Linked DNA regions of Latilactobacillus sakei subsp. sakei DSM 20017 = JCM 1157. The protein of the gene in region 1 interacts with the protein of each later gene in a pairwise test. Links are inferred from orthologs where the notes say so. Each region holds a gene or a part of one and is shown on either strand. Other genes may lie near its edges. The genes, in order: nadE and dnaA.

Region 1 (12,988 bases):
ATTCTTGTGCATAGGGTGCTAATTGATTAATGAATTCTTTTTTCTTCTTCACTTTAGCTAATTCTTCTTGTTTGGCCTCATTGGCTAAGCGTTCCTGAGTTTGTGCACCGGTGTATTGAATATATACTAACCCAACTCCCAGAGCAAATAAAACGCCCAACAGGACGACTAGCCATTCTGTCGGTTGTCTCTTTTTAGTGTTGTACCATTTTTTGGTCGTGCGCCGTTTTTTCTTCTTCGCCACTAATCTGCCTCTACTTCGTTCAATCTACTTTATATTGTACACAAAATTACCTCGAAGACCAATGCTTAATCTGCTTAATTACCTTTAATTCCTATTTTGTTTTTTATTGTTATAATATCGTTTGGAACCGATTACGATAGTAAAGGACTGATTTATTTGACAACTCTTAACTGGGGCATTATGGGTCTAGGCAATATTGCCGGTAGTTTTGCAACTTACTTCAACCAACCGGACGGCCAAATCTATGGTGCTGCTTCTCGTTCATTAGAAAAGGCAAACGCCTTCACCCAACAGTATCATATTCCCCATGCTTATGGTAGCTACGCTGAGATGTTGGCCGACCCTGCCATTGATATTATCTACGTCGCCACACCTCACAACTATCACTTTGATGGGATTATGGCGAGCTTAAACGCTGGTAAACATGTCTTTTGCGAAAAAGCCATCACAATGAACCGTCGCGAATTAAATGCGGCTAAAGCACTAGCGGCCGAAAAACATTTAATCTTGGCTGAAGCCATGACGATTTATCATATGCCACTTTTTGCAGAAATTGAACGTCAACAAGTTGCCCAAGATTTAGGCGCTTTAAAATCAATTCAAGTCACTTTCGGGAGCTACAAAGAACTCGATCCAACTAATCGCTTTTTCAATCCCGAATTAGCCGGTGGCGCAATGTTAGATATCGGTGTTTACGCCCTCGCATTTGCCCGGCGGATGCTGAGTGCTAAACCAGAATTGATTGCCACCCAGTGGGTCCCATCAGAATTCGGTGTCGATCAACAATCAACACTCCTTCTTAACAATGCTCATCAAGAAATGGTGACCGTGACCCTTAACCTTCACGCGAAGATGCCTAAACAAGGCGTCCTCGTTTATGAAAAAGGCTACGTAACGGTCGATGATTATCCACGACCAGATAAGGCCCAATTGACCTTCCCTGATGGGACTACTCAAATCATCCAAGCGGGCGATGCTACCAACGCTATGAACTACGAATTACACGACTTCCAAGAAGTTGTTCGTAGTCATCAAGAAAATGACACACTCGCCCTAACAAGCGACGTCATGGACATTATGACCGACGCCCGCGCACAATGGGGTTTTGTTTACCCATTTGAACAACCTTCAGACTTAATTTAAAAGGATTAATGATAAAAAGGACTAGGACTAAAAGCATTTTTTTGTCCTAGTCCTTTTTATGTTGGCCTCTTATAGTGGTTGACTCAACACCACCATGTCCTGCAATCGAATCCCATTTTCAATAATTGGTGCTTGATATTGTTCAAAAAAGTTTTTACGAATATGATCGAAACGAAACCCTTGGCGCAGATAAAAGCCGATTGCTGCCAAGCTACCATCCCCGGTGCCCACTAGTAATGTCTGGTACCCTAAGTCAACCATCATCTGTTTCAAATCGTTGAGCGCTTGTTGCCCATAACCTTGATTCCGATAAGCTGGCAATAAGGCGATATTTTTCAATTCAACTTGTGTTTGGTCAACAAACGTCACATGCATAACGCCAATTACGGTTGATTGGCCGGCTAAGTGAATGCTATAGAGCTGACCCTCGTTTAAATAACGACGAATCATGCCGACTTCTTCATCTGCTAATCGTAAATAAGGTAAGTAATTCTCCCGCTCATTTGGGGCAATCATTTGATAAGCTAACATCCTGCCGCCTTTCTTTAGCCATAAAAAAAGGACCAACTGATTGACAGTTGATCCACGACTAATATTTATAAATTAGTTTTTGTTTACGTTAACGGCTTGTGGTCCACGATCGCTTTCTTCGATATCGAAAGAAACGCTTTGACCTTCTTCAAGAGTCTTGTAGCCTTCACCTTGGATAGCTGAGAAATGTACGAATACATCACTACCATCTTCGCGAGTTACAAAGCCATAACCTTTTTCTGCGTTAAACCATTTTACAGTTCCGTTTTCCATGAGAAAACTCCTCCTTGTGTCGTTAGACACGTTATAAATTTGTGTATTTCTGTCGGTGCGATGGAAGAAAGTTCTTTTGGAAACATTCGAACCATAACCTGTCAAAAAGTACAAGCATAGTGTAACACATGAAAAAAAGAGAAACAACCCTAAACACTAAAAAATAAACCGTTTTCTTTCTACGATAACCGAACTTTTATACTTTCCATTAAATTGACGTTTTTCCGTCATCCACCATGGTAAACGGTTGGCTTTTAGACTGATTTACGCTAAGATGAAGTTAACGAATTTAACTACTGGAGTGCCTGACAATGCTAAAAATACTAAAACGATTACTCCCCATTTTGGGACTACTATTTCTACTTGCTGGTTGCGAAAAACCACTTGATACGAAACAACAGGTCAAAGACGACCTCAACACTATTTTACAGATTTCTAAAACGCAACAAACAGCGCTTAGTACCTTAGAGAATGCTGGTCAAGGGGTGCCTGATAGTTATCTTAAGATTCAAGAAAAATACCCTGATCAAAATCTTTTAGAGGTTAAGGGCTCTAAAATTGCGCAAACTGCCGCAACACGAACCGCAGCTTATGACACACTCAAGGCACAACAAGCTGAATTAAAGCCAGTTGTTAAGCGTTTGATTAAAATTGCTAATCAAGAAAGTGATGAATTACCAATTGAATTCATCAAGGATTTAAATCAGAGCTTGAAGCTGTCTGCACTTGATTACACGACACTTTCTAATTTCTACGACGCGGCCACCACTGCTGAAACCGACTTTTATGCCGATCACACATCAGCTGATGCACACGCAGACGATTTAGCGGCACCTATCAACCGCTTAAATCAATATTATAGTGCCATCTACCAACAAGCAGAAATCGCTAAGGTCAATATCAATACGGTCACTGCTCAAGCTAAGAAAGTTCAAAAACAATTAGACTAATCACTAAAAAAAGAGTCGGGACAAAAATTACTTTTGTCCCGACTCTTTTTTATTCGCGTTTAAACCTTAACAATGGTTTAGCTACAAACGGTGTCACAATCACCGCTAAGGCTATTTCCATCAAAGCGTTAATCGCCACAGCACTCAACATCACGATAATTAAGTGACTGACATCCGTTTTATAAATACCGGCTGCTTGTTGGCTATAAAAGGCCCACGTCAATAGAATAACTAACGTCGTATTAACGATGGTCCCAAAAAAAGCGGCGATTGCCATCGAGCCCCGTTGCCCCGCTTTAGTATTGTGTAAGTGTTGATATAATAATCCGGCGACTAACCCCACCATCAAACGCGGTAAAATAGCAATTACCGGGTTTTGGAAGATCAATAAGGTTAATGCATCGACTGGCGCTGTATAGGCGTGAATCAGGGATAATGTCCCCCAGATTGCGCCTAGAGTTGCGCCGCCACGAGTACCTAAAATAATCGCCCCAATGATGACGGTTAAATGCATCGTGGTGACGCCGGGTAACCCTGGTAGAATATAAATATAACCAACCATCGGCACAAAACTTTGAATCATTAACAATGCCGTTAGAATCGCTAGAATGCTGATCTTATACGCTGATGAATTACGTGTCATCTCTACTTACCTCTCCCATTAACTTATTGCCCATTATAGCGATTTACGAAATTGAATTCAATTCTCAAACTTAATTAGGACACAAAAAAACGACACCGCTAACGGTATCGTTTAACTTGTTATCATATGCGGGTGAGAAGACTCGAACTTCCACCGGGAAAATTCCCGACAAGATCCTTAATCTTGCGCGTCTGCCATTCCGCCACACCCGCGATACTTGCTTTATGACTTTAAGCCACGTACATTAGTATAAGAGAAACCCGAATTGAAGTCAACAAAAAATCGCTCTGGAGGCCAAAAATGTTTATCGAAACCGCTAATTTAACCGATATTGGTGCCTTAACAACGCTTTATCAAGCTTTAACAACTGAAATGCACGCATTCCAGCCGACTAATTATCAAGAAAAGAGCAGTCCTGATTTCTTCACCTGGAAAATGATGGTTGAAGACAAACGCCAAACTGTCTATATCACTCGCAATCAGGATCAGATAACGGGTTTTTGTCACGTTACCACAGCACAAACTAGTCCTTCCAATCTCTTTATCAGCCATCAATTTGCCTACGTCACTGCATTATACGTCCATCCTGACTATCGTCGCCAAGGAATTGCAACGGCGTTACTTGCAAAAGCCCGTACTTGGCAAAAAGAAAAACAACTCGCCTTTTTGGAGCTAACCGTCTTGGGCAATAACCAATCCGCCCTGCAACTCTATCAAAAATTAGGCTTTGTGACACAAAACCAAACGCTCCGACAAGTTTAAAAAAACAGGCCCTGGGACAAAATTATTTTTGTCTCAGGGCCTGTTTTTAATCTCTCAATACTTATGGCACACTTCTTTTTTTAAATTTCTTTTACTAATTTTAAATGACCATGGCAACGACGACAGACATAACGCGTTGTATTGATATGCCGTTGTCGTTGATACAACTGGCCACATTTGGTGCATTGATAGGCTAGTCGTTTTTGTGGTGCCTTTTTAGCCGTGACCGGTGGTGCAAAGCGCGCACCACCAACCTGTTGTAAAAGCCGCTTAAAATCATGGTCTCGATGCCGATACCCACGGTGCAATAAATGCAGGTGGTAATGACACAGCTCATGTTTAATAATGCCTTCTAAAACAGCCTGTCCTTGGGCAACCATCAACGGGTTAATGTCGATGTGGTGGTCTTGCAGATGATAACGACCCCCTGTTGTTTTTAAGCGTCGATTAAAGTTTGCCTGGTGACTAAACGGACGATTAAACGTGGTTACTGAAATATTTTGAATGAGTTGCGTTAATTCTTGATCCGTCATCATTAATCAGTTGCTTTAGGCGCCTTCATCGTCAATTGAACCCGTTCACGTTCTTGATCGACGCTTAAGACCCAAACCTGAACAACATCACCGACTGAAACTTCATCAGATGGATGTTTAACAAAGTGATTGGCCAATTGCGAAATATGAACTAAGCCATCATGTTTAACACCGATATCCACAAAAGCACCGAAATCAATGACATTCCGCACGGTTCCTTCTAGGGCCATGTTCGGTTTCAAATCGGCGAGGGTTAAGACATCATGCCGTAGCAGTGGTGCTGTCATTTGATCCCGCAAATCCCGACCTGGTTTTTGTAAACCGCTTAAGATATCTTCAAGTGTTTCAGAGCCGACCGCTAATTCGGTCGCCAAATCAGTCACTGTTAATTGCTTAATTGCTGCTGATAATTCTGGTGTTCCTAAAGCCTCCAAAGTGACACCCAACGATTTTAAAATCGCCTTGGCTACTGGATAGCTTTCAGGATGAATATCCGTATTGTCTAATGGGTTGTCGCCACCGATGATTCGCAAGAACCCAACGGCTTGTTCGAATGCCTTAGGGCCTAAGCGCGGCACTTTCTTCAATTCACTGCGTTTTTGATATAAGCCGTTTTCGTTACGGTATTGGACAATATTTTGGGCAGTCGTCGCTGATAACCCAGAAATATGTTGTAAGAGTTGTGGACTAGCGGTGTTCAAGTTAACCCCTACGCTATTGACAACATCTTCAATGACTACGTCTAATTGCGTCGTCAATTCCTTTTGGGCAACATCGTGTTGGTATTGCCCGACACCGACTGCTTGTGGATCAATCTTAATCAATTCTGCTAAGGGATCTTGTAAGCGCCGTGCGATACTAATCGCACTCCGCTCTTCAACATGTAGATCTGGGAATTCAGCCCGCGCTGTATCACTTGCTGAATAAACGGAAGCCCCTGCTTCGTTGACAATCACGTAAAAGATTTCCCGGGAAATGGTTTTTAAAACTGATGCCACAAATTCTTCAGATTCACGACTAGCAGTCCCATTCCCGATTGCAATCATTTCAACATTATATTTTTCAAGGAATTGCTTGAATTCATCGGCAGCTGCTGCTCGTTTAGGCGCTGCAGCTGGTTTATGCGGATAGATCACTAATTTATCTAGAAATTTCCCAGTCCCATCGACAACGGCTAATTTACAGCCTGTTCGGTAAGCAGGGTCAAAGCCTAAAACAACTTTGCCTTTCAAAGGCGGTTGTAATAAAAGATGCTTTAAATTATCGCCAAAGACGGCAATTGCTTGTTGATCAGCCTTTTCTTTTAACTGCTTCCGCAATTCACGTTCAATGGCCGGGCCAATGAACCGTTTATAGGCATCTTCAATAGCCGTCTTAATAATTTGGGCGGCAGCTGAGTCTTGACCGTGAATAACGGCTTGAGCAATATGACCAACAATCATATTTTCGGCAACTTCTAGCTTCACCTTCAAGATACCTTCGTGTTCGCCACGATTAATCGCTAAATATTGATGTTCCGCAATCTTATTAATCGGTGCTGAGAAATCATAATAGATTTGATAAACTTGCTTATCATCGCTATCAGCATCTTTCACCTGACTTACAATTTGCCCGTTTTGACGGGTATATTGTCGTGTCCAGTCTCGGAAAGTAGCTGTTTCACTAATATTTTCAGCGATAATTTCGTGTACACCCGCTAAAACAGCATCTGTATCGGTAATCTTTTGGTCTGGGTTAAGATAATCGGCCGCTTTTTCCAGGAGGACTTGTTCTGAAAAGTTCGGTAATTGCGCAATCAGGTTGGCAAACGGTTCTAACCCAGCTTCTTTAGCAATCGTCGCCTTTGTCCGCCGTTTTTGCTTATAAGGCAGGTATAAATCCTCAAGCACTTGTAATTGGCTAGCGGCTTCGATTTGCTTTTGTAAAGCCGGCGTTAACTTAGCTTGTTCGGCAATATTCTTGATAATATCGGTCTTCCGTTTTTCAAGCGTTGTTAAGTATTGGAAGGTGTGTTCGATTTCGCGAATTTGAACTTCGTCTAAACTACCCGTTCGTTCCTTACGATACCGCGCCACAAACGGTACGGTGTTACCTTCGTCTAATAAGGTTAACACGGCATTAATTTGTTGTGGTCGATATTGCGTCAGTTGTTTGGTGACAAGTTGTTGAATATCAGTCATGTGCGTCCCTACCTTTATCTTCAATAAAAAAACAGCACCCGTCTTGGGAACTGTCATGAGTTGATCTAAGCAATTTTTGAGATGTTTTGGATATACTTAGAAATTCGTTCTGTTGCTTTGTCTTGGTTCATTTCTGAAGCAGCAAAAGCTTGCATATCAACTGTTTGATCATCATGCATGCTTGTAATTAAATCTTCGCAACCTTGAACGAAATCAGTATAAGCACCGATTAAACGTTGGTTGTTACCCATTAAACGAGCTGGGGCAACGGCTGTCTTAAATTGTGCTAAGAATTCGTGGTATTGATCCACACCGTCTCTGAAGATTTGGGCTGTCTTTTGGTAATCTTGTTCGCTCATTTCAGCTAACTTACCATCAGCAACGGCCGCTTTTAAAGGGACGAAATATTTACTCATGCCTTCTTGCACTTTTTCAGTGTTGTCGATTAAATCGTTAACAGCTTGGCCGTATTTAGCCAACTTTTGTTGTGTTTTATTCATGTTAATCCTCCTAGTTTCCTATGCTTCAGTATACTAATTCTGGTATCGGCTTGCAAGAGTGCGTTTGAAACGCATTTGACTTCGAGCATTAGCATCGTGTTGTGAATAACCGATATAATCGGTTATTTGCAATACGTCGCTAAGCACAGAAGACAGTTTCAAAAAGCACGTTTCAATCAGGTAACAATTAAATAAGGCACCAAGGACAAGAATAACTTTTGTCGTTAGTACCTTATTCATTCTATTTCTTTTTAAGCATCAGCCTATCACGGTCTTTTATTAAATTATTTAGCAGCTCTTCTTTGGAAGAACTTCACGATTTCAACGATGACTACTAGCATGAATGAAGCTGCTAATACAATCCCCCATTGATATAAATCAAGGTGTGAGACATGGAATAAGCCATTGAGCCCTGGAATCATGATTGTTGCGGCTAATAAGATAAATGAAGCTAAAACAGCCCAGTTGAAGGCTTTATTCTTAAAGAAGCCAACTGTAAAGATTGATTGATGGACTGATTTAACGTTGAATGCGTGGAAGAGTTGGATCATCCCTAACGTTGCATACGCCATTGTTAAGGCATCCGCATGGGCTAAGCCACTTGCTTGATGCACTGGGAACGTAATCGCTAACGCGTAAACGGCTAAGGTAATCCCACCTTCTAATAGGCCTTGATAGATAATCGCTTGGAACACGCCGCCTGAGAAGAAGTTTGATTTACGCCCACGTGGTTTTTGATTCATAATCCCTGGTTCAGTTGGTTCAACCCCCAATGCAATCGCTGGGAAAGTATCCGTTACTAAATTAATCCACAAGATATGCACTGGTTGCAGAATTTGCCAACCTAATACTGTCATCATGAATAAGGTTAACACTTCACCCAAGTTGGCTGATAAAAGATATTGAATTGATTTTTGGATATTAGCAAAGACTTTCCGGCCTTCTTTAACCGCAATTACGATTGTTGAGAAGTTATCATCGGCTAAGACCATATCACTGGCCCCTTTAGAAACTTCAGTCCCGGTGATCCCCATCCCAATACCGATATCGGCTGATTTGAGGGCTGGTGCATCATTGACACCATCACCAGTCATCGCAACAACCTTACCGTGTTTTTGCCAAGCTTTCACAATTCGCACCTTATGTTCAGGCGCAACCCGCGCATAAACGGCGTATTGAGTAACTTTTTTAGCGAATTCTTGATCATCCATTTGGTCTAACTCAGCACCAGTAATAACGGCGGCATCCGCATCTTCTTCTGGGGTAATAATCCCTAAACGAAGCGCGATTGCTTCGGCTGTATCGCGGTGATCCCCAGTAATCATTAGGGTCCGGATGCCAGCTGAATGCGCATCTGTTACAGCTTGTTTTGCTTCTGGTCGTTCAGGATCAATCATCCCAACTAAGCCAGCGAAAATTAAATCAGTTTCAATCGTTGGATCAACCGTTGCTGGCACACTTGGTAAGACTTTATAAGCCAACGCTAAGACTCGCAAGGCTTGTTTTGCCAAACCATGGTTCGTGTCTAATAATAATTGGCGCTCTGCATCGTCCATCGGTTGAACAACGCCTTGTGCGTCGATATAATGCGTAACGCGTTTGAGCAATTCATCCGGTGCACCTTTCGTGGTCATTAAGAATTGACCATCAGCTTGTTGATGAATTGTGGTCATCAACTTCCGCTCTGAATCAAATGGTACTTCAGCGACCCGTGGTTCGGCTGCTAAGGCTGCGTTAATATCAAAATCTTTATCACGCCCATACGCGATCAGCGCGGTTTCAGTCGGATCACCAATCATGTCACCATCGGCCTTAATTCTAGTATCATTGGCCAAGTTCATGATTTTAAGCGTCAAATTATCCGCTGGCAGTGTTGCCCCAGCATCTTGTAATTGATTGTTAGTGAATATTTTTTCGACGGTCATTTGGTTCATCGTTAACGTCCCAGTTTTATCAGACGCAATAATATCAGTGCTCCCCAGTGTTTCTACAGCGGGTAACTTACGAACGATGGCCTTTCTTTTAACCATCTTTTGCGTCCCTAATGCGAGGATAATCGTCACAATTGCGGGTAAACCTTCCGGAATTGCTGCGACCGCTAACGAAATAGCAGTTAATAACATGTTAATTGGTGATTGTGCGTGGCGTAAGTAACCCACCACGAAAACAATTGCAGCAATAATTAAGATCATAATCGTCAAACTCTTACCTAATTGGCTCAAGTTCATCTGTAATGGCGTCGTTGTTTCGTCGGCTTGGTTGAGCATCCCAGCAATTTTACCAACTTCGGTCTGCATCCCAGTCCCCGTTACAACACCAACGCCACGACCGTAAGTAACGTTACTATTCATAAACGCCATATTGGTCCGATCACCAATCCCACTTTCTGGATCAGTTAGTGTCTCAACTGTCTTATCAACCGGTACGGATTCCCCAGTTAAAGCGGACTCTTCGATTTTCAGAGCAGCTGATTCAAGTAGGCGAAGATCCGCGGGCACAATATCGCCGGCTTCCAGCAACACGATATCGCCAACTACGAGTTCTTCACTCTTAATCGTCACGATTTCGCCATCTCGACGAACGTGTGCATCAGGTGTCGCCATTTCTTTTAAGGCGTCAATTGCTTGTTCCGCCTTTGCTTCTTGGAAAACCCCAAAAATCGCATTTAAGATCACAACGGCTAGAATAATGAATGCGTCTGGCCATTCATGTGCTAAAAAGCCCGCGATCATTGCTGCGACTAATAACACAATAATCATAAAATCTTTGAACTGTTCTAAGAAACGAATCGCTAAACTTTTGCGTTTCTTTTCAGTTAATTGATTCCGACCATTTTCTGCCAAACGTTTTTCAACCTGTTCTTGGGTTAAACCTTGTGGCGTTGTTGCGAGCGCTTTAAGTGTTGCGTCTGTTGATTGTGTAAAAAATGTGGTTTGTTTATCTACCATTACCTTGCCTCCTATAAATTTGATTTTGGGGGTAAAAAAAGAGACCTACAGGAATTCTAAAAATCCCTATAAGTCTCACTAATTAAGATAACACCAGAATATTGCCTTGTTGGTGGCGTTATCGCAGACAAGCTGCCAGTTACTCCCTTATCGTTAACCCCATTATAAGGTATAACCAATCTAAAAGGCAAGTAAATAATTATTTTAATAACTAAATTGGCTCACGAAACTAGACTCGAAAGCTAACCACTGACAACGCAGGGCTAAACGCGTTCTGTAACCCATATCCTTCCGGTTAACCCTAAGGATATAACCAGGGTTACGGTACACTCTGGTTATAAACGTGCTTTTGTCAGTAGCTTTCTGTGCTTTGCTAAACTTATCAAACCGGTGATTTCATCACCAATTCGCTAAGTTCTGCAAATGCTCAAAAGCTAACCACTGACAACGCACTTTGTTCTGAAACGTGCTTTTTCAGGCATATTGTTGCAGTTAGCTACGTCTCGCAAACAATCGACTGCGTCGCTTATTCACGAGCCTAGGCTAAGTCGCCACAATATATCCGCCTGAAACGCACTCTGTTTTATTGCCAGAATGTGTCGTAGATTGTTATTGGTAGATGACGCTTGTGGGCCGTTTTCTTGTACCAGTTTTCAATCTTCGTTGCGGCTTCTTCACTGACCTGACGACCTTCTAAATAGTCGTCAATTTGATCATATGTGACGCCCAATGCTAATTCATCTGGTAATGCTGGACGGTCTTCTTCAAGATCCGCTGTTGGTACTTTTTCATAGAGGTGTTTAGGCGCACCGAGTTCGGCTAACATGGCCTTGCCTTGACGCTTATTGAGTCTGAAGATTGGCACTAAATCTGCGCCACCATCACCAAACTTCGTATAAAAACCAGTGATGGATTCGGCTGAGTGATCCGTTCCTAAAACAGCGCCACTATTTTCACCAGCGATCCCATATTGGGCAATCATCCGCACGCGGGCTTTAATATTACCCTTATTAAAATCGCTAACGGTTACACCGGTTTCCACAAGGGATTGGACCATTGCATCCACTGAGCCTTTAATGTTGACCCGTTTGACTTGATCAGCTGCCATAAATTCAATCGCGGCCATTGCATCCGATTCATCAGCTTGTTCGCCGTAAGGCAATCGCACTGCGATAAATTGATAACTTTCATCGCCAGTTTCGGCCCGCATTTCTTGCATTGCTTTTTCAGCAAGTGCACCCACTAAAGTTGAATCTTGGCCGCCTGAAATGCCTAAGACATAGCTTTTTAAAAATGTATTTTTCTTTAGATAAGCCTTCATAAAATCAACCGATCGGCGAATCTCTTTGGCGGGATCGATCGTTGGTTGTGTTTTTAAGGCTGCAATAATTTCTGCTTGTAAAGCGTTCATTTGCCAGATACTCCTTCAAAAATAATCGATTCTAGTGCATTAAATTAACGTCTTCTCTGACTTTGCGGATTGAATTCATCTTATTGTCCCAAGTCCGTTGTGATAGATCGACTGGGTAATCCTGTGGATTCAAGTCACGTTTGTATTCATCCCAAAGTGAATCAAGGTTTTCAGCACAGAACTTCTTAATTGCCGCTAATTCAGGCAACGTATAGACCCGTTTGCCGTTTTCAAAAATAGTCCGTAAGATTGGTCGGGCATTGAAGTCGGTCACGGTCTTATTGATGTATGTGTAATTAGGATGGAACATGTAAATCGTATCTTGTTCAAGTGGATCTTCATCCCATAATGTGATGTAGTCCCCTTCTGATTTACCGTCAACTTGTTTGGTAATTCGCCAAACTTGCTTGCGGCCTGGTGTTGAGACTTTTTCAGCATTACTTGATAATTTAATGGTATCGACCATCTTACCATCTGAGTTTTCAATTGAAACCAACTTATAAACCGCGCCCAAGGCTGGTTGGTCGTAAGCGGTAATTAACTTCGTCCCAACGCCCCAAACATCGATTTTAGCTTCTTGCATCTTCAAGTTTTGGATTGTCTTTTCATCTAAATCGTTAGAAGCGTAAATTTTAGCGTCCGTGAAGCCTGCTTCATCCAATTGTTGGCGCACACGTTTGGAAATATAGGCCATATCGCCACTATCAATCCGCACACCTTGGAAATTAATCCGGCTACCGAATTCGCGCGCAACTCGGATTGCACTCGGCACACCACTCTTCAAAGTATCATAAGTATCCACAAGGAAGACACAGTCCCGATGCGTTTCAGCATAGGCCCGGAAGGCTTCGTAATCGTTACGGTAAGCTT
Region 2 (17,405 bases), 330 kb from region 1 along the record:
GCCGGCTGCTGTCCGCCCCATTGAACGAACGGCTGTTTCACTGAAGGAAACGGCGTAACCATTATGCGTCCCGATAAAGATGTTTTGTTGCCCATCAGTCATTAAGACGTTGCTCAACTCATCATCTTCATGCAAGGTCAATGCTTTCAGACCGTTGCTCCGGATATTGGCAAATTCGCCAACGGCTGTCCGTTTAACCGTCCCTAAGCGGGTAATGAAGAACAAGGCTTGTTCAGGCTTGACTTCCTTACCGATATTGACCACGGTTTGAACGCGTTCATCCGAATTAATCCCTAAGAGATTAATAATTGGAATCCCCTTGGCTGTTCGACCGTATTCTGGAATTTCATACCCTTTAGCACGGTAAACTTTCCCAGTATTCGTAAAGAAGAGGAGCACTTCATGCGTTGAAGTTGAGATTAAGTGTTCGATGAAATCATCATCGTGAACACCCATCCCTTGAATCCCACGGCCGCCACGATTTTGAACTTTAAATTCACTCGCTGGCAAGCGTTTGATGTAGCCGTTATGCGTCAAGGCAATCACTACATCTTCTTCTTCGATTAGGTCTTCATCTTCGATACTGAGGACTTCGCCGACCAATAATTCAGTCCGACGTTTGTCGCCAAATTTACTTTGAATTTCTAACAATTCATCATAAATGATTTTCTTAATCCGTTCTGGTTTGGCTAAGATATCTTTCAAATCAGTGATCAACGCCATCAAATTATTGTATTCATTTTCAACTTTGTCACGTTCCAAACCGGTTAAACGAACGAGTCGCATATCCAAAATAGCTTGGGCTTGTTTGTCAGATAAGTCATAACGTTCCATCAACAAGACTTTAGCGGTATCACCAGTCTTTGAACTCCGGATGATTTGAATAATAGCATCGATATGATCTAATGCAATTCGCAAACCGGCCAAGATATGGGCTCTTGCTTCGGCTTTCTTCAAATCAAATTCAGTCCGACGACGAATCACTTCTTCTTGATGCACTAAGTAGTGTTCAAGAATTGATTTTAAGCTTAAGACTTTTGGGGCACCGTTAACGATGGCCACCATGTTGAATGAGAATGAGGTTTGTAATGGTGTGAGTTTGTAGAGATTATTTAAAATCACTGAAGCACTCATATCACGACGAACATCAATCACGATCCGCATCCCGTCACGATCAGATTCATCGTTTAAATCAGTGATCCCTTCAAGACGCTTGTCCCGTGCTAATTCGGCAATTCTTTCGACCAATTTTGCTTTGTTGACCATGTAAGGAATTTCAGTCACGATAATCCGTTCGCGACCGTTTTTCTTAACTTCAACATCGACTTTGGCCCGTAACGTAATCGTTCCTTTACCGGATTCATACGCATGACGAATGCCAGATTTACCCATTACTAACCCACCAGTTGGGAAGTCAGGTCCTGGTAAAGCATCCATCAAGTCGGCGGTTGTTGCATCAGGATTATCCATCAAAATATGGATGGCACTGATCACTTCAGCCAAATTATGAGGTGGAATATTGGTCGTCATCCCGACCGCAATCCCAGTGGCCCCATTGACTAACAGGTTCGGGAAGCGCGCTGGTAAAACAGCAGGTTCGCGTTCTGATTCATCGTAGTTAGGCACATAATCGATTGTATTTTTGTTGATATCGCGTAACATTTCAACAGCCATTTTACTCATCCGAGCTTCGGTATAACGCATCGCAGCCGCGCCATCACCATCGACAGACCCAAAGTTCCCATGACCATCAACTAACATGTAACGATAACTAAATTCTTGCGCCATCCGCACCATTGCTTCATAAATCGCTGAATCACCATGTGGATGGTACTTCCCCATAACGTCCCCAACGATTCTGGCGGACTTCTTATAAGGTTTTTCAGGGGTAACCCCTAATTCACTCATCCCGTATAAAATACGGCGTTGTACGGGCTTTAAACCATCACGAACGTCTGGTAAAGCACGGGCAACAATGACACTCATTGCGTATTCAAGGAATGATTTACGCATTGTTTTAGATAAATTGACGTTTTCAATCCGACCATCTTGGCCATTTTCGTTTGCCATTAATCTATTAAACCCCTCTCAGTCAGTCTTCATTGATCAGTAGATTACTACGCATCAATACTCTTTGGATCCATGTATACGGCATTTTCTTCGATGAATAAGCGTCTTGGTTCAACACGATCACCCATTAACATTTCGAAAATTTGGTCCGCTTCTTCAGCATCTTCCACGTTAACGCGGAGCATCCGTCTGTTTTCAGGATCCATCGTTGTTTCCCATAATTGGCTGGCATCTATTTCACCTAACCCTTTGTAACGTTGTACTTCTGGTTTAGGACTTGGTTGTAGGGTGCCTAAGACATCTTGCAATTCTTCATCAGAATCGATATAGCGCATCATCTTACCTTGTTTAACCCGGTACAAAGGTGGTTGCGCGATATAGACGTAGCCAGCTTCAACGATTGGGCGCATGTAACGATAGAATAACGTCAATAATAACGTCCGGATATGGGCGCCATCGACATCGGCATCGGTCATGATAATCAATTTATGATAACGGGCCTTTTCGACATCAAATTCTTGTCCAAAGCCTGTTCCCATGGCCGTAAAGAGCGTCCGAATTTCTTCATTCGCTAAGATTTTTTCCATGCTAGCTTTTTCAACGTTCAAGATTTTCCCACGAATTGGCAAGATGGCTTGCGTTAAACGTGAACGACCTGATTTCGCTGAACCGCCGGCAGAATCCCCTTCGACGATGAATAATTCTGAGATTTCAGGATCTTTACTACTGTTATCAGCTAACTTACCAGGTAAATTAGAGATTTCAAGCCCATTTTTCTTCCGGGTAACTTCACGTGCGCGTTTAGCGGCTAAGCGTGCTCTAGCAGCCAATGAGCCTTTATCAACGATTTGACGAGCGATTGATGGGTTTTCCATCAAGAACTTCGTAAAGTGATCTGAGAACATCCGATCAGTAACTGAACGAGCATCCGCATTTCCTAACTTCGTCTTAGTTTGACCTTCGAATTGAGGATCTGGATGTTTAACTGAGACAACAGCCGTTAACCCTTCACGAACATCTTCCCCTGAAAGGTTCGCATCACTTGCTTTGAAAATATTTTGCTTTGTTGCGTAGTCGTTAATGACCCGCGTTAAAGCCGTCTTAAAGCCGGATTCATGCGTCCCACCTTCGTAGGTATGGATATTGTTGGCAAATGTTAACAAATTGGTCCGATAATCATTCGTATATTGAAGCGCCACTTCAACGGTAATCCCGTTTTGTTCGCCTTCAACATAGATTGGTTCATCAAGGAGTGTTTCCTTCTTTTCGTCTAAGAATTCAACGTAACTCTTAATCCCACCTTCATAGTGGAATTCAAGCTTTTCATGGGTATCAGCCCGTTTGTCGGTAAACGTTAGTTTTAAGCCCTTATTCAAGAATGCTAATTCGCGAATCCGAGTCGTTAAAATTTTATCGTCATAGATTGTCGTTTCCGTGAAAATATCAGGATCTGGCACGAAATGGACTTTAGTCCCATGTTCATGTTCGGGCGCGTCGCCGATCATTTTCATTGGTGTTTGAACTTTCCCACGTTTGAAATCGATGTAATAACGCTTGCCGCCTTGTGTAACAACGGCATCTAATTCGGTTGACAAGGCATTAACGACTGAGGCCCCAACACCATGCAATCCACCAGAAACTTTGTACCCGCCGCCGCCAAATTTACCACCGGCATGCAAAATCGTAAAGACGGTTTCTAGCGCTGATTTACCCGTTTTAGCTTGAATCCCAACTGGAATCCCCCGGCCATCATCGGTCACCGTAATACTATTATCAGGTTCAACGACAACGTTAATTTCAGTCGCAAACCCAGCGAGCGCTTCATCAATCCCGTTATCAATAATTTCCCAAACCAAATGATGTAACCCTTGAGAACTCGTTGTCCCAATGTACATCCCTGGTCGTTTACGAACCGCTTCGAGTCCTTCTAAGACTTGAATTTGGCTCGCATCATAAGATTTGGCCCGTTCTTCTTTTGCCTCAATTTGGGCTTCTGTTTCTTTGTTCAATTGATCATCTGCCAAGAAAAATACCTCCATTTGATCGTCTTATTATGCCAACTATTCTGCTTGTTCTTCTGTGACGACCCCGTTGGTGACTGTAAACACGCGCGGCGTCGCAATAATTTCTTTTTTAACATTCTCTAAACTGGTTGTTGTGAGGAATGTTTGGACTTTGTTTTGGAACGTCTTCAACAAATGTGTTTGGCGTAAATCGTCTAATTCCGACAACACATCGTCCAGTAATAAAATCGGGTATTCCCCGGTTTGGGCCTTCATCAAGTCAATTTCGGCCAATTTGACACTCAACGCGGTTGTCCGTTGTTGCCCTTGGGAACCAAAGGCCTGCACATCCTTATCGTTGACTAAAAATTGAACATCATCGCGGTGGGGACCAATCAACGTCGTGCCTTGTTCAACCTCACGGGTTTGTTGTTTCTCATACAAGGTTTGAAATTGTTGATAGAGTTCTTCGACACTTTGATCTAATTGTTCTTCTGGAATTTGACTTTGATATTTAAACGTCAAGACTTCCCGATCCTTCGTAATCTCCTGATGCAATTTTTGGGCCCATTTTTCCATTTGTTGGAGAAACTGGCGACGGGCGACGGTCACTTCCGCCCCGTAAGCCGCTAATTGATCCGATAAAACACCTAAATAAACAAGATCCTTGGCTTGGCGCCGTTGGAGTTGCTTAAGATATTGATTACGTTGTTTCAGAATTGATTTGTATTGCGAAATATTATAGAGATACTTGCTACTCATCTGCCCGAATTCCATATCAATGAAATGACGTCTCACAGCGGGCGAACCCTTAACGATGTTTAAATCCTCCGGCGCAAATAACACGACGTTTAGCTGACCAATATATTGTGATAACTTGGCCTGTTCTAAATGATTGACCTTCGCCTTTTTACCTTTTTGGCTTAAAACGAGCTCTAACGGGGTTTTCCCTGCAGAACGTTGGACCAAACCGGTAATTTTAGCGAAGTCTTCATGCCATTGAATTAATTCGCGATCGGTATTCGTGCGATGTGAGCGGGCCAAGGCTAAAACGTAGATTGCTTCTAGTAAGTTCGTTTTCCCCTGCGCATTTTCACCAATCAAGACGTTCGTATCTGGTGAAAAGTGCACATCAACTGACTCATAATTACGATAATGATTCAGTTGTAGTTCGCTTAGATACATAGCTGCCTACAATCTTTCTTGTTGTTTAACGATGAATTGGCCGTTATCTGGGACTTCAATGACATCCTCTGGATATAACTTCCGGCCACGTCGATCATCAGGTTCGCCATTGACTAAAACCGTATTTTCTCTTAGGAACCATTTGGCTTTGCCACCCGTTTCAATAATGCCGGCTTCTTTTAGGAGTTGTCCTAATGTGACGAATTCAGCCTCAAGTTTAATTTCTTGTGTCATATTAACCCACCATTCTTAACGATATTAATTACTGGAAAAATAACGATCCGTTATACCTAGTAATTATAGACTTTTTTAGCACTAAAAACAAATAAACATGGTTAAAATGCTTTCTCAGCGTTTTTGACAAAATTACCCCTCTCCTACTAGAAATATCTTAAATCGCTGTAACCGAATTTATTTTAATTCTAGTTCACAAAAAAACGCCTCTCATCGAGGCGTTTTTGAGTTGTTATTTAATTTTAGAATGTCCGGACTGGTGTGATCAATTGAATATAGTGTTCTTGATCTTCACTTGGAACCAACGTAAATGGTCGTAAAGCAGCCGTAAAGTTAATCACGATTGTTGTTTGGCCAAATGAACGCAAGGCATCCTTCATGTAGTCAGGGTTAAATGAAATTTCAAGGGATTCACCCGTGAGGTTTTCAAATTGAAGGGCTTCTTCAACATTCCCCACATCTGGTGAATTACCATAAATAATCGCTGTGTTAGCCTCTGTGTCGAGTGTTAAACGGACAACGTTATTCCGACTTTCATGGGATAACAATGACGCCCGTTCGATAGCGGCCAATAAGACTGGCGCGTTAAATTCGATTTGGGTACTTGATGAAGTTGGAATTAAACGTGCTGTATCAGGATAGTTACCTTCTAATAAGCGTGAATAAAAGGCTAAGTTGCCAGCTTTAAAGAGGACTTGGTTTTCAGCAATCCGAATTTCAACGTCTTCGGCATCATCCGCAAGCGTTCTTGAAAGTTCTACCAAACTCTTACCAGGAATGATGACGTCATAATTGGCATCACTTGGAAGCGCAACTGTTAATTTACGTTGTGCTAAACGATGGCTATCAGTCGCAACGGCTAACATTTCGCCATTGGCTAGGACCAAGTGGACCCCAGTTAAGATTGGGCGACTTTCTTGATTAGAAACAGCGATGACGGTTTGGTGAATGAGTTGTTTCAAAACATCAGTGCTGATGCTAAATGTATTTTGCCCTGCAATTTCAGGAAGGTGTGGATAACTATTAGCGTCTAACCCGTTGATTGTAAATTCTGATTTACCGGAGCGAATTGTTGTTTGGAAATTATTTCCAACTGCAATTCGCATCTGATCTTCTGGTAATTTTTTAACGATTTCACTAAAGAAACGTGCTGGTAACACAATTTCGCCAACTTCTTCGACGACTAATTGGTTTTTTTCATCTGAGGCTGACAATGTTGCTTCAATTGAGATATCCGCATCACTACCGGTTAGCGTCAAGCCTTCTTGCGATAGAACAAGTTTAAGCCCTGTTAGGATCGGAATCGTTGTTTTAGCTGAAATGGCCCGTTGCACATCATTGAGCGTTTTGATAAATAGGGCGCGGTTAATTGAAAATTTCATAGGTGCTACCTCCGAGGGTGAATATTATATATATATTAAAAGATTTTAAAGTAATAGTAGTAGGGCCTGTGGAACCTGTGGATAAGTATTGAAAGCCAAGAATCTCATAGTTTTCCACCTGTGGATAAAATGTGAGAAATCCTTAGGATAACTTTTACCTTTATCCACAACCCATTTTTAAGACTTCATTGTGTTCTTTAAATCCAAAATGGCATCTTTTAGGTTTTGATCGGTTGTCAAACTTTGACTAATCCGTTCATGAGCATGCATGACGGTCGTATGATCTTTACCGCCAAACTCTTGGCCAATTTTAGGTAATGAGCTGTCGGTCATTTCGCGAGCAAGGTACATTGCGATTTGGCGCGGCAACACAATCTCTTTGACCCGCTTGCGACCTTTAAGATCAGCAACGGTTAAGCTGTAATATTTAGCAACCACCGATTGAATCTTGGCAATCGAGAGCTGACTAGATTTACCGTTGAGTTTCAAGCCTTTGAGCGCGTCGGCCGCTAGACTGGTTGTAATCTCAGCGTTTTGCATCGTTGCATAGGCTTGGACCCGCACGAGTGCGCCTTCTAATTCCCGAACGTTGGAATCGATTTGCCCAGCAATATAACTGAGCGTATCTTCTGGAATTTCCAGATGTTCCGCATCGGCTTTATTTCTTAAAATCGCAATTCGCGTCTCAAGATCAGGTGGCGTGATATCGACTGGTAACCCCCATTTAAACCGAGAAACCAAGCGTTCTTGCAGCTTGGGAATCTCATTTGGGAGGCGATCAGAGGTCAACACAATTTGTTTCTTATCATTATAGAGATCATTAAATGTATGGAAGAATTCTTCTTGCGTTCCTTCTTTATCAGCGAAAAATTGAATATCATCCACTAATAAAAGGTCGACGTTCCGGTATTCTTGTCTAAATTTCTCTTGATTCTTCGTTTGAATCGAATTGATAAAATCGTTGGCAAAAGCCTCACTCGTCACGTACTTAACGTTCGTTTCGGGTTTTGATTCGAGTAATTGGTGACCAATTGCTTGCATCAAATGGGTTTTACCTAAACCAACACCACCATATAAGAAGAGGGGATTGTATAAGACACCGGGTTCTTCGGAAACCACCAACGCCGCAGCGTGGGCCATTTGATTGCCTTTCCCAGTGACAAACGTATCAAATGTATATTTACTATTTAAATGCGTTTCACGTAAAAAGGTTGGTGTTTCAGCCTTCGTTAAAACGTGTTCTTCTTCTGGTTCAAGCGGTGTTAAGTTGTCAGATTCACCAGGTAACACAAAAATAGGGGTCAGCTCGATTTCCGCAAACTCATAGGCCCCTTCAACGACTTTAGTCGCCAAGTTATTTTCCCAGTATTCTTTGTGCAAGACAGAAGGCACTTCAATTAGTAGTTCGTTAGCTCTAAAAGCAAGCGGCTTAGCGGTTTTAATCCAAGCGTTAAAGCCAACCGTGGTTAGATCGGTTTGGAATTTTTCTTGCAGATAATTCCAAAGTTCCTGAAGATCAGGCATGTAGCGTGTCCTCCTCACATAAAATCACCACTTTATTGAAAAATACTCAATAAAGAAAGACTAAATACATTCTAGCATTCTAAAAAAAGTTTTCCACAACAAGAACAAAATCCACAGGATAAAAATAAAAAGTTATGCACTCATCCACAACGAGGCGGATAACTTTTATTCTGGGGTGTGGACAACTGAGAAATACACAGCAATTTTAGAGTTATCCACAAAAACGAATTGAAAATAGACGCTTTCATAGTGCGGGTTCTTCAGACTTATTCACAACGTTAAAAACAGGTGTGGATAACTAATAAACACCCTGTGATTCTCTGGATAACTCTGGTAGGTTTGCTGGGGATAAAAATTATGTTAAAATCGACTATTCAGGTTATCCACAAGAAAAACAAAATTTTTCAGATCTGTGGACAACCAAATTTAACGAATTTTTTTACAGAAAGTGTTTTAACTTCTATAGAAATATGCTATTATATTTTAGTGAATGTCATAGGTGGTTATTGCCGCCAGTTGTTTCTCAGATAAGAAAACAATAGACATAGTCAATTAGGAGGTGCCAGATTAATGACTACAAAGAGAACATTTCAACCAAAGAAACGCCATAAAGAACGTGTTCATGGTTTCATGAAACGTATGAATACTAAGAACGGTCGCAAGGTACTTGCAAGACGCCGTGCTAAGGGCAGAAAAGTATTATCTGCATAGGCCACTGATGCTTCAGTGGTTTTTTTATTATCCTCAATTTATTAATAGAAATGCCGGAGTGAATTATGAGAAAGTCGTACCGTGTTAAAAAAGAACAAGATTTCCAAACGGTTTTTGATGCAAGTCAATCAGTGGCCAACCGCAATTTTGTGGTTTACCGCTTAGATAAACCTGGTCAAAAACATTTTAGAGTCGGTCTTTCTGTCGGTAAAAAAGTGGGTAACGCAGTGATGCGTAATCAGGTGAAACGTTATATTCGCCAAAGTATTACGGAGTTGAAACCAGATTTGTTGCAACCCGTTGACTTTTTGGTGATCGCAAGACGTGGCGCTAACCAATTAACGATGGCAGAAACAAAACAAAATTTAATCCATGTCTTCAAGCTAGCTAAGTTATTAAAGGAAGAAGCAGATTCTGCTTCTGAATAAGTGAGGGATTGAGAGTGAATTCAAAAAATCGCAAACGACTATTATTAGTCGCTAGTTTATTCTTATTTATGCTAATTGCTGCTGGGTGTAGTACTGCACCTGTTAGCAGTGCTAGCACTGGTTTCTGGGATCACTATATTATTTATAACTTCTCACGATTCCTGTTGTGGTTAGCTGATATCTTTGGTGGTAGTTATGGTTGGGCCATCGTTGCCTTTACTATTATTATCCGGTTGATTATTTTGCCATTAACTTGGTGGCAAAGTAAGACAATGATGAAGCAACAAGAAGTGGCACCTGAAATTCAAGCCCTTCAAAAGAAATACGCTTCTAAAGATGTTGAAACACAACAAAAATTACGTGAAGAAACACAGAAACTTTACGCTGAAGCAGGGGTCAATCCTGTGATTGGTTGTTTACCATTATTGGTCCAAATGCCAGTCTTGATTGCCTTGTATCAAGCCATCTACCGGACATCTGCTTTGAAGAGTGGGTCATTCTTATGGATGCAACTTGGTAAAGCTGATCCGTACTTTATTATGGCGATTTTGGCGGCCGTCTTTACGTTTGCCACATCATATTTAACGATGATGTCACAACCAACGAAGAATGCCACAACGACCGCAATGCTCTGGGTAATGCCAATCATGATTTTCGTGATGGCGATGAACATTGCGTCAGCCGTTTCAATTTACTGGGTGGTCACAAATGCCTTTTCTGTTGGTCAAACAATGGTGATTCAAAACCCATTCAAGATCCGTCGGGAACGTGAAGCTAAAGAACGAGCTAAACGTGATCGGGAAAAAGCACTTGCTAAAGCACGTAAGAAAGCAACGAAAAAACGTTAATTTTAAAATTAAAAGACCGACCAGCATTTTATGCTGGTCGGTCTTTTTTGTGTTTTAATAATCCAACTGCTTCAAGCGGAATAAGAAGTGCTGGTCGTCAATTGGTTTTAGACGATAGAGCGTGACCACTTTGCGCGTTAATTTCGCGTCGATTGGGGTTGCGTCATCAAAGAGATGAAAGTGATCGAAAAACGCCGTGTTAGCTTGTTCGATAAGGGTTAAAAGACCGGCACCACCTAGATCGCTGCCGAGGTGGGCTTCATCTGATAGTTGGCTAGCCATGAGATGTTGACCGTACTGGATCAATTCTGGTCCGGTCGCCATGATTTCGTCAGGGACTTCACGCCTATTTAATAATGCGGCTAAATCTGCCAATGTGTTGGCTGGTATTTGTTCAATGGTCATGTTCAGCATCGCCTTTCTAGCAGTTATGTATCTGCTTACATCGCTAATATAACAGATTTAAATTAAATGTCTAGTAGGCGGCCGCTTAAAATCGTCGCACTGGTCGTTAAAATTCGTTATAATAGGCGCAATAGTTGAAAAGCGGAGGGCAAGGATATGACTTACTCAGAACAATGGGATTTAGAAACCATTTTTAAAGGGGGCTTAGCCTCACCAGCCTTAGAAAATCGACTCCAAGCATTGGGGCAACAGATTCCGGTTGTTTTAAAAATGACAAGTGACTGGCAATTTGTGTTTGATGAACCGGCCTTTGAACAAATGCAGGCCATCACGACGCAATTACAACAAATTGAATCCGGGTTGAAGCAAACAGGCAGTTTCGTCAACATGATTCAATCGGTTGACGAACGCAACCAACAAGTGGCGCCCATGATGGACCGGATTAATCAATTGCAAAATACCGCCCGTCAAATTGATGTTTTATTGACGAAAAAATTGGTGGCTTTAACGACTGAACAATTCGAAACATTAGTCAGCCAACCAGCCTTTGCGCCGATTCAGTTCAACCTACGGGAAAAACGCCAACAAGGGGCGGACTTATTAGATGAACAAACCGAAAAATTATTGGACCAATTGGCACTCGATGGGTTGCAAGGATGGAGTGATCACTACGATACGATCGTTGCGGAAACCCAGATTCCTTATTTAGATCAAACCTTATCAGCTGGGCAGGCTCAAAATAAGTTTGAATCAGATCCAGATTCTAAAGTCCGCGAAGTGGTTTTTAAAAATTGGCAACAAACCTGGGATCGTTTCTCACCAATGTTGGCGGATACCTTGAATCACTTAGCTGGTTTTAGATTAACGACTTACCAAGCTCATGGGACCACCGACTTTATGAAAAAACCGCTAGAATATAACCGGATGAAACCAGCTACACTGGATGCGATGTGGTCGGTAGTCAGCCAAAATAAAGCACCACTGGTTGCTTTTTTGAACCGGAAGGCCGCTTTAATGGGTAAAAAGCAGTTAGCTTGGCAAGATACTTGGGCACCGGTCGTGGTTGATGATTTCCAGATGACTAAAAAATCGTATGACGAAGCTGCTGAATTTATCATTGCGCATTTCCGAGATTTCAGTCCGAAAATGGCAGCCGTCGCACAAACGGCATTTGAAAAGCGGTGGATTGAAGCGGAAGATCGGCCGGGTAAACAACCGGGTGGCTACATGACCGATTTACCCGAGACGAATGATTTTAGAATTTTCATGACCTATGATGGCACACCCGGCGGCGTCTCAACTTTGGCGCATGAATTAGGGCACGGCTTCCATACAATGATGATTAATCAATTACCTGGCTGGCGCCAAGATTACGCGATGAACGTCGCCGAAACAGCTTCGACGTTGGCGGAATTAATCGTGGTCGATGCAACGGTCAATGAAGCACAAGATCGCGCAACGAAGATTAACTTACTCGATCAAAAAATAACAAACGCCATCGATATGTTTATGAATATTCATGCGCGCTATTTATTTGAACATCGCTTCTATGAAATGCGGCAACAAGGGCTACTAACGCCTGACGATTTGAAAGGCATCATGTTGAGCGCCCAAAAAGAAGCCTATGCGGACGCACTAACAGATTATGACCCATTATTCTGGGCAGACAAACAACATTTCTTCTTCGATGATGTGCCATTTTATAACTTCCCGTATACATTTGGATATCTCTTTTCAATGGGGATTTACGCCAAAGCGCAAAGTGTGCCGCACTTTGAAGCGGATTATATCGCACTCTTGCAAGACACGGCCAATATGAGTACTGAAGAATTGGCGCAAAAACACTTAGGCGTTGATTTGACGCAACCGGCCTTTTGGCAAGCGGCGGCGGATTCGATTGCCAAAGATGTGGCGCTCTTTTTAGAACTAACCGCTACCGATTTAGATTAAGTGTCGCTTAAAAAGCGGGCATGTTATACTGATATTAGATAAAAATAAGCGTCCAGTGACAAACTGACGCTTAATGAGCGGAGGTTTAAAAATGCCAACTTTTGAAGGTAAGGATATTCAAGCCGCAATTGATGCGGGGTTAGCAGCGTTAAAATTAACGCGTGATAAGGTCACAGTTGATGTCCTTGAAGAAGGTAAGAAGGGTTTTTTAGGGTTTGGTAAGCAACCAGCAATCGTTACGTTAAATCCGATAACGGTCGCTGAACCAACCCCAGTTGAACCGGAACAACCAAGCGTTGAAGACGTGGCAACTGAACCAGCAGATCAGCCAGAAAAGGCCCCAATGCGTCAGAGTCGTGAGGCGACGATCGAAGCTTTAAAGCAATACATTACCGACATAACAGCGCAGATTGGCACGCCGGTCACGATGACCGTTACAAAAGAACACAAGCAAGTCATCTTCCATTTAAAGACGACTAAGGAAGGTTTGCTGATTGGCAAACACGGGAAGACGATCAATGCGCTCCAATATTTAGCGCAAACGTATTACGATCATCACACCAAAGGAAAACAGTTGATGATGCTGGATGTTGGCGATTATCGGCAAAGAAGAGCGACAATTGTTAAACATTTAGCGGATAAGGCGGCCAGAGAAGTGGTCGCAACTGGTAAGGCGGTCACTTTAGAGCCAATGCCAGCGTTTGAACGGAAGATTGTTCATGGCTATTTAACGAACAACCGTCACGTCCAAACTCACTCAGAAGGGCGCGGCGATCGCCGGGTAATTGTGGTTGAATCAGCCCGTTCTTTTTAAGACTTGTCAATTGACGGTCGATAGAAATCGTGTATAATGAAACTAATTAAATATCGATAAAGTAGTGAAAGTGCTTTGTCCACCCCTTACGCAATGACGGGAGGGGTGGACGCTAAGCGCTTTTTTTATGCAGCTATTTTAGGAAGGAAGCTTTTATAATGCCAACGACAGTCACAGAATTTGATACGATTACGGCGATCTCAACACCACCTGGTGAGGGGGCAATTTCAATTGTGCGTCTTTCAGGAGATGACAGTTTAGCCATCATTAAACGGGTTTATCGCGGCAAGGATCTCGATAAAGTGGCAAGCCATACGATTAATTATGGCCATATTATTGACCCTAAAACGGATGCGGTGGTCGACGAAGTCATGGTTTCTGTCATGCGTGCGCCTAAAACATTTACGCGCGAAGATGTGATTGAAATTAATTGTCATGGTGGGATTGTGGCGACTAACCGAATCTTGCAACTATTGATGAGTTACGGTGCACGAATGGCCGAACCAGGTGAATTCACGAAGCGGGCCTTTTTAAACGGGCGGATTGATTTAACCCAAGCTGAATCTGTGATGGATCTTATCCGGGCTAAAACTGACAGGGCAATGCAAGTTGCTGTTGATCAATTGGATGGGAGCTTAACGCATCTCATTAAGAATTTACGCCAAGAAATCTTAGAAGTATTGGCGCAAGTCGAAGTTAACATTGACTATCCCGAATACGATACCGATGAAATGACGACCCGAATTTTACTTGAAAAAGCTGAACTTGTTAAAGGGCGGATTGGTGAATTACTCCAAACAGCGCAACAAGGTAAAGTCTTGCGTGAAGGGTTGGCAACGGCCATCGTTGGGCGACCAAACGTTGGTAAATCAAGTTTGTTAAACCATCTTTTACATGAAGATAAAGCTATTGTGACGGATGTTGCTGGAACGACCCGTGATGTTTTGGAAGAATACGTCAACGTCCGCGGTGTACCATTGAAGCTGGTTGATACGGCGGGGATTCATGATACCGAAGATAAGGTTGAAAAGATTGGGGTCGAAAGAAGTCGCGCAGCAATTACCAAAGCCGACTTGATTTTATTGGTCCTAAACCAAAGCGAACCTTTAACGATTGAAGATCGCGAACTAATCACAGCGACAACTGATAAAAAACGGATCATTATTTTAAATAAGACTGACTTACCTAATCAATTGGACTTAGATGAACTCCAAACATTAGTACGTGCAGATGAAGTGATTCAAACGTCAATTTTAACGAGTGAAGGGGTGACTGATTTGGAAGCCCAAATCGCCAAACTCTTCTTCGGTGGGATTGAAAATAGCCAAAGTACGGTGATGATTACCAACGCCCGTCAAATTGGCTTATTAAACCAAGCACAACAATCATTAGATGAAGTTATTAGCGGGATTGCAGCTGGCATGCCAGTTGACCTCGTGCAAATCGATATGACCAACTGTTGGGACAAGCTCGGTGAGATTACCGGGGATTCAGCGCCAGATGAATTGATTACGGAACTCTTTAGCCAATTCTGTTTAGGTAAATAGGTCTTGAACCATATTAAAGGAGAACAAAACATGCGAGAATATGACGCAGCGCACTACGACGTAATTGTTGTTGGTGCCGGCCATGCGGGTTCCGAAGCGGCATTAGCTGCTGCACGAATGGGCCGCGAAACATTATTATTAACGATTAACTTAGATATGGTTGCTTTTATGCCATGTAACCCATCATTGGGTGGCCCGGCAAAAGGCATCGTGGTCCGTGAAATTGACGCCTTAGGTGGTCAAATAGGCCGCAATATCGATAAGACTTACATCCAAATGCGGATGCTAAATACAGGTAAAGGCCCAGCTGTCCGCGCATTACGCGCCCAAGCTGATAAGCATGCCTATCACCGGACAATGAAACGGACAATCGAAACGACGGACCACTTAACACTCCGTCAAGGGATTGCTGAATCATTGATCGTTGAAGACGGTGTCTGCAAAGGGATTGTGACTAACACAGGTGCCCGTTACAGTGCTGACAGTGTGATTTTAACAGCCGGAACAGCCTCACGAGGCAAGATTATCATTGGTGAATTAACGTATTCATCAGGTCCTAATAATTCAATTCCTTCTATTAAACTTTCAGAGAGTCTTGAAGATAACGGTTTTGTGTTGACGCGTTTTAAAACGGGGACACCACCACGAGTGGACGGCACAACAATCGATTTTTCAAAGACGGAAGAACAACCAGGGGATAAGGAACCGAACCACTTTAGTTTTGAAACACCTGATAGTGCTTATTTGAAAGACCAACTTTCTTGTTGGATGACGTACACGAATGATACGACGCATCAAGTGATTCGCGATAATCTCGACCGCGCCCCAATGTTTACCGGTGTGATTGAAGGTGTCGGCCCACGTTATTGCCCATCAATTGAAGATAAAATTGTCCGCTTCGCGGATAAGCCTCGCCACCAAATTTTCTTGGAACCAGAAGGCCGCGAAACAGAAGAATACTACGTTGGTGATTTCTCAACATCAATGCCAGAAGAAATCCAACACAAAATGATTCATTCTATCGAAGGGTTAGAAAATGCCCAAATGATGCGCCCTGGTTATGCGATTGAATATGATGTCGTTGAACCATGGCAATTAAAACCAACCCTTGAAACTAAAGTGGTTGAAAATCTTTATACAGCTGGCCAAATGAACGGCACTTCAGGTTATGAAGAAGCTGCTGGTCAAGGTTTGATGGCCGGGATTAACGCCGCCCTCAAACAAACGGGCCGCGACCCATTCATCTTGGATCGAAGTGAAGCTTACATCGGGGTCTTAATCGATGACTTGGTCACTAAGGGGACTAAGGAACCTTACCGTCTATTAACCTCACGTGCAGAATACCGTTTAATGCTTCGTCACGATAATGCTGATTTGCGTTTAACGGAAAAGGGTCATGAATTAGGTTTAATCAATGATGACCGTTTTGACAGTTATGAAGTGAAAAAAGCAGCGGTTGAAGCTGAATTAGCACGTTTAGAAAAGATTCGCTTAAAACCAACACCAGAAATCCAAGCCTTTTTAGCTGCTAAGGGTGAAGCGCCACTTAAAGATGGTGTTTTAGCCAGTGACTTCTTAAAACGACCAGAAGTGAAGTATGCCGATTTAATTCAATTCATTCCAGCGGTTGAAGGAATCGATAACCGTGTTGTGGAACAAGTTGAAATCCAAGTCAAATATGCAGGTTATATTGATAAGGAAAAGGCTAAGATTGCGAAGTTAAAACGGATGGAAGCTAAGAAGATTCCAGCCAATATCGATTACGATGCAATTGAAGGCCTTGCAACAGAAGGTCGTCAAAAATTACAAAAAATTCAACCCGAAACACTTGCACAAGCAAGTCGGATTGGTGGGGTGAACCCAGCCGATATCGGGATTCTAAGCGTCTATATTCAACAAGGTAAGATTGCTAAGGTCAAATAGCCTGGTTGATAACTAGTCATTAGATATGTTAGAGTTAAGCATATATTGTCAATGGTAGAAAGCCAGCCGTTTCACATGAAACGGTTGGCTTTTTAGAGTCATGAAAGAAAAGTGAGGGAATCAAGTGATAACTGTTAGTGAAATGAGCTTAACGCTTTCTGGGCGTAAGTTATATGAAGACGTTAATTTGAAGTTTACACCTGGAAATTGTTATGGCGTGATCGGTGCCAATGGTGCAGGTAAGTCAACTTTTCTAAAATTATTAGAAGGTAAATTACAACCATCATCAGGCCACATCTCAATGGGCCCTAATGAACGGATGTCGAGTTTGAATCAAGATCACTACGCTTTTGAAGAATTCGAAGTGTTAGAGACCGTGAT

The links.
Region 2: the proteins of nadE (region 1) and dnaA interact in binary tests that used the Escherichia coli proteins (3 or more experiments, as listed by UniProt). The link is inferred for Latilactobacillus sakei subsp. sakei DSM 20017 = JCM 1157 from one-to-one orthologs.

Annotation. Positions count from the first base shown.
Region 1 is NZ_AP017929.1:888,291-901,278, reverse strand. What follows is about bases 10,205-12,988. They hold nadE (NAD(+) synthase), read right to left. Parts: upstream 12,119-12,988; coding sequence 11,291-12,118; downstream 10,205-11,290. Other genes in these bases: LEUCM_RS04415 (nicotinate phosphoribosyltransferase), read right to left, coding at 12,150-12,988; LEUCM_RS04425 (cation-translocating P-type ATPase), read right to left, coding at 10,205-10,707. In the rest of the region: LEUCM_RS04480 (glycoside hydrolase family 73 protein), read right to left, coding at 1-244; LEUCM_RS04475 (Gfo/Idh/MocA family protein), read left to right, coding at 401-1,387; LEUCM_RS04470 (GNAT family N-acetyltransferase), read right to left, coding at 1,457-1,918; LEUCM_RS04465 (cold-shock protein), read right to left, coding at 1,991-2,191; LEUCM_RS04460 (hypothetical protein), read left to right, coding at 2,503-3,141; LEUCM_RS04455 (ECF transporter S component), read right to left, coding at 3,191-3,784; LEUCM_RS04445 (GNAT family N-acetyltransferase), read left to right, coding at 4,085-4,546; LEUCM_RS04440 (SprT family protein), read right to left, coding at 4,627-5,079; LEUCM_RS04435 (Tex family protein), read right to left, coding at 5,082-7,259; LEUCM_RS04430 (hypothetical protein), read right to left, coding at 7,325-7,759; more of LEUCM_RS04425, read right to left, coding at 8,044-10,204. UniProt on the Escherichia coli protein: Catalyzes the ATP-dependent amidation of deamido-NAD to form NAD. Uses ammonia as a nitrogen source.
Region 2 is NZ_AP017929.1:550,543-567,947, forward strand. What follows is about bases 6,226-9,027. They hold dnaA (chromosomal replication initiator protein DnaA), read right to left. Parts: upstream 8,399-9,027; coding sequence 7,052-8,398; downstream 6,226-7,051. Other genes in these bases: dnaN (DNA polymerase III subunit beta), read right to left, coding at 6,226-6,874; rpmH (50S ribosomal protein L34), read left to right, coding at 8,969-9,027. Also shown: gyrA (DNA gyrase subunit A), read right to left, coding at 1-2,070; gyrB (DNA topoisomerase (ATP-hydrolyzing) subunit B), read right to left, coding at 2,118-4,094; DNA replication/repair protein RecF, read right to left, coding at 4,131-5,258; S4 domain-containing protein YaaA, read right to left, coding at 5,265-5,492; more of dnaN, read right to left, coding at 5,735-6,225; more of rpmH, read left to right, coding at 9,028-9,109; rnpA (ribonuclease P protein component), read left to right, coding at 9,175-9,537; membrane protein insertase YidC, read left to right, coding at 9,606-10,385; LEUCM_RS02790 (hypothetical protein), read right to left, coding at 10,440-10,790; LEUCM_RS02795 (M3 family oligoendopeptidase), read left to right, coding at 10,947-12,740; jag (RNA-binding cell elongation regulator Jag/EloR), read left to right, coding at 12,832-13,554; tRNA uridine-5-carboxymethylaminomethyl(34) synthesis GTPase MnmE, read left to right, coding at 13,713-15,101; tRNA uridine-5-carboxymethylaminomethyl(34) synthesis enzyme MnmG, read left to right, coding at 15,132-17,024; LEUCM_RS02815 (ABC-F family ATP-binding cassette domain-containing protein), read left to right, coding at 17,149-17,405. UniProt on the Escherichia coli protein: Plays an essential in the initiation and regulation of chromosomal replication. Binds in an ATP-dependent fashion to the origin of replication (oriC) to initiate formation of the DNA replication initiation complex once per cell cycle.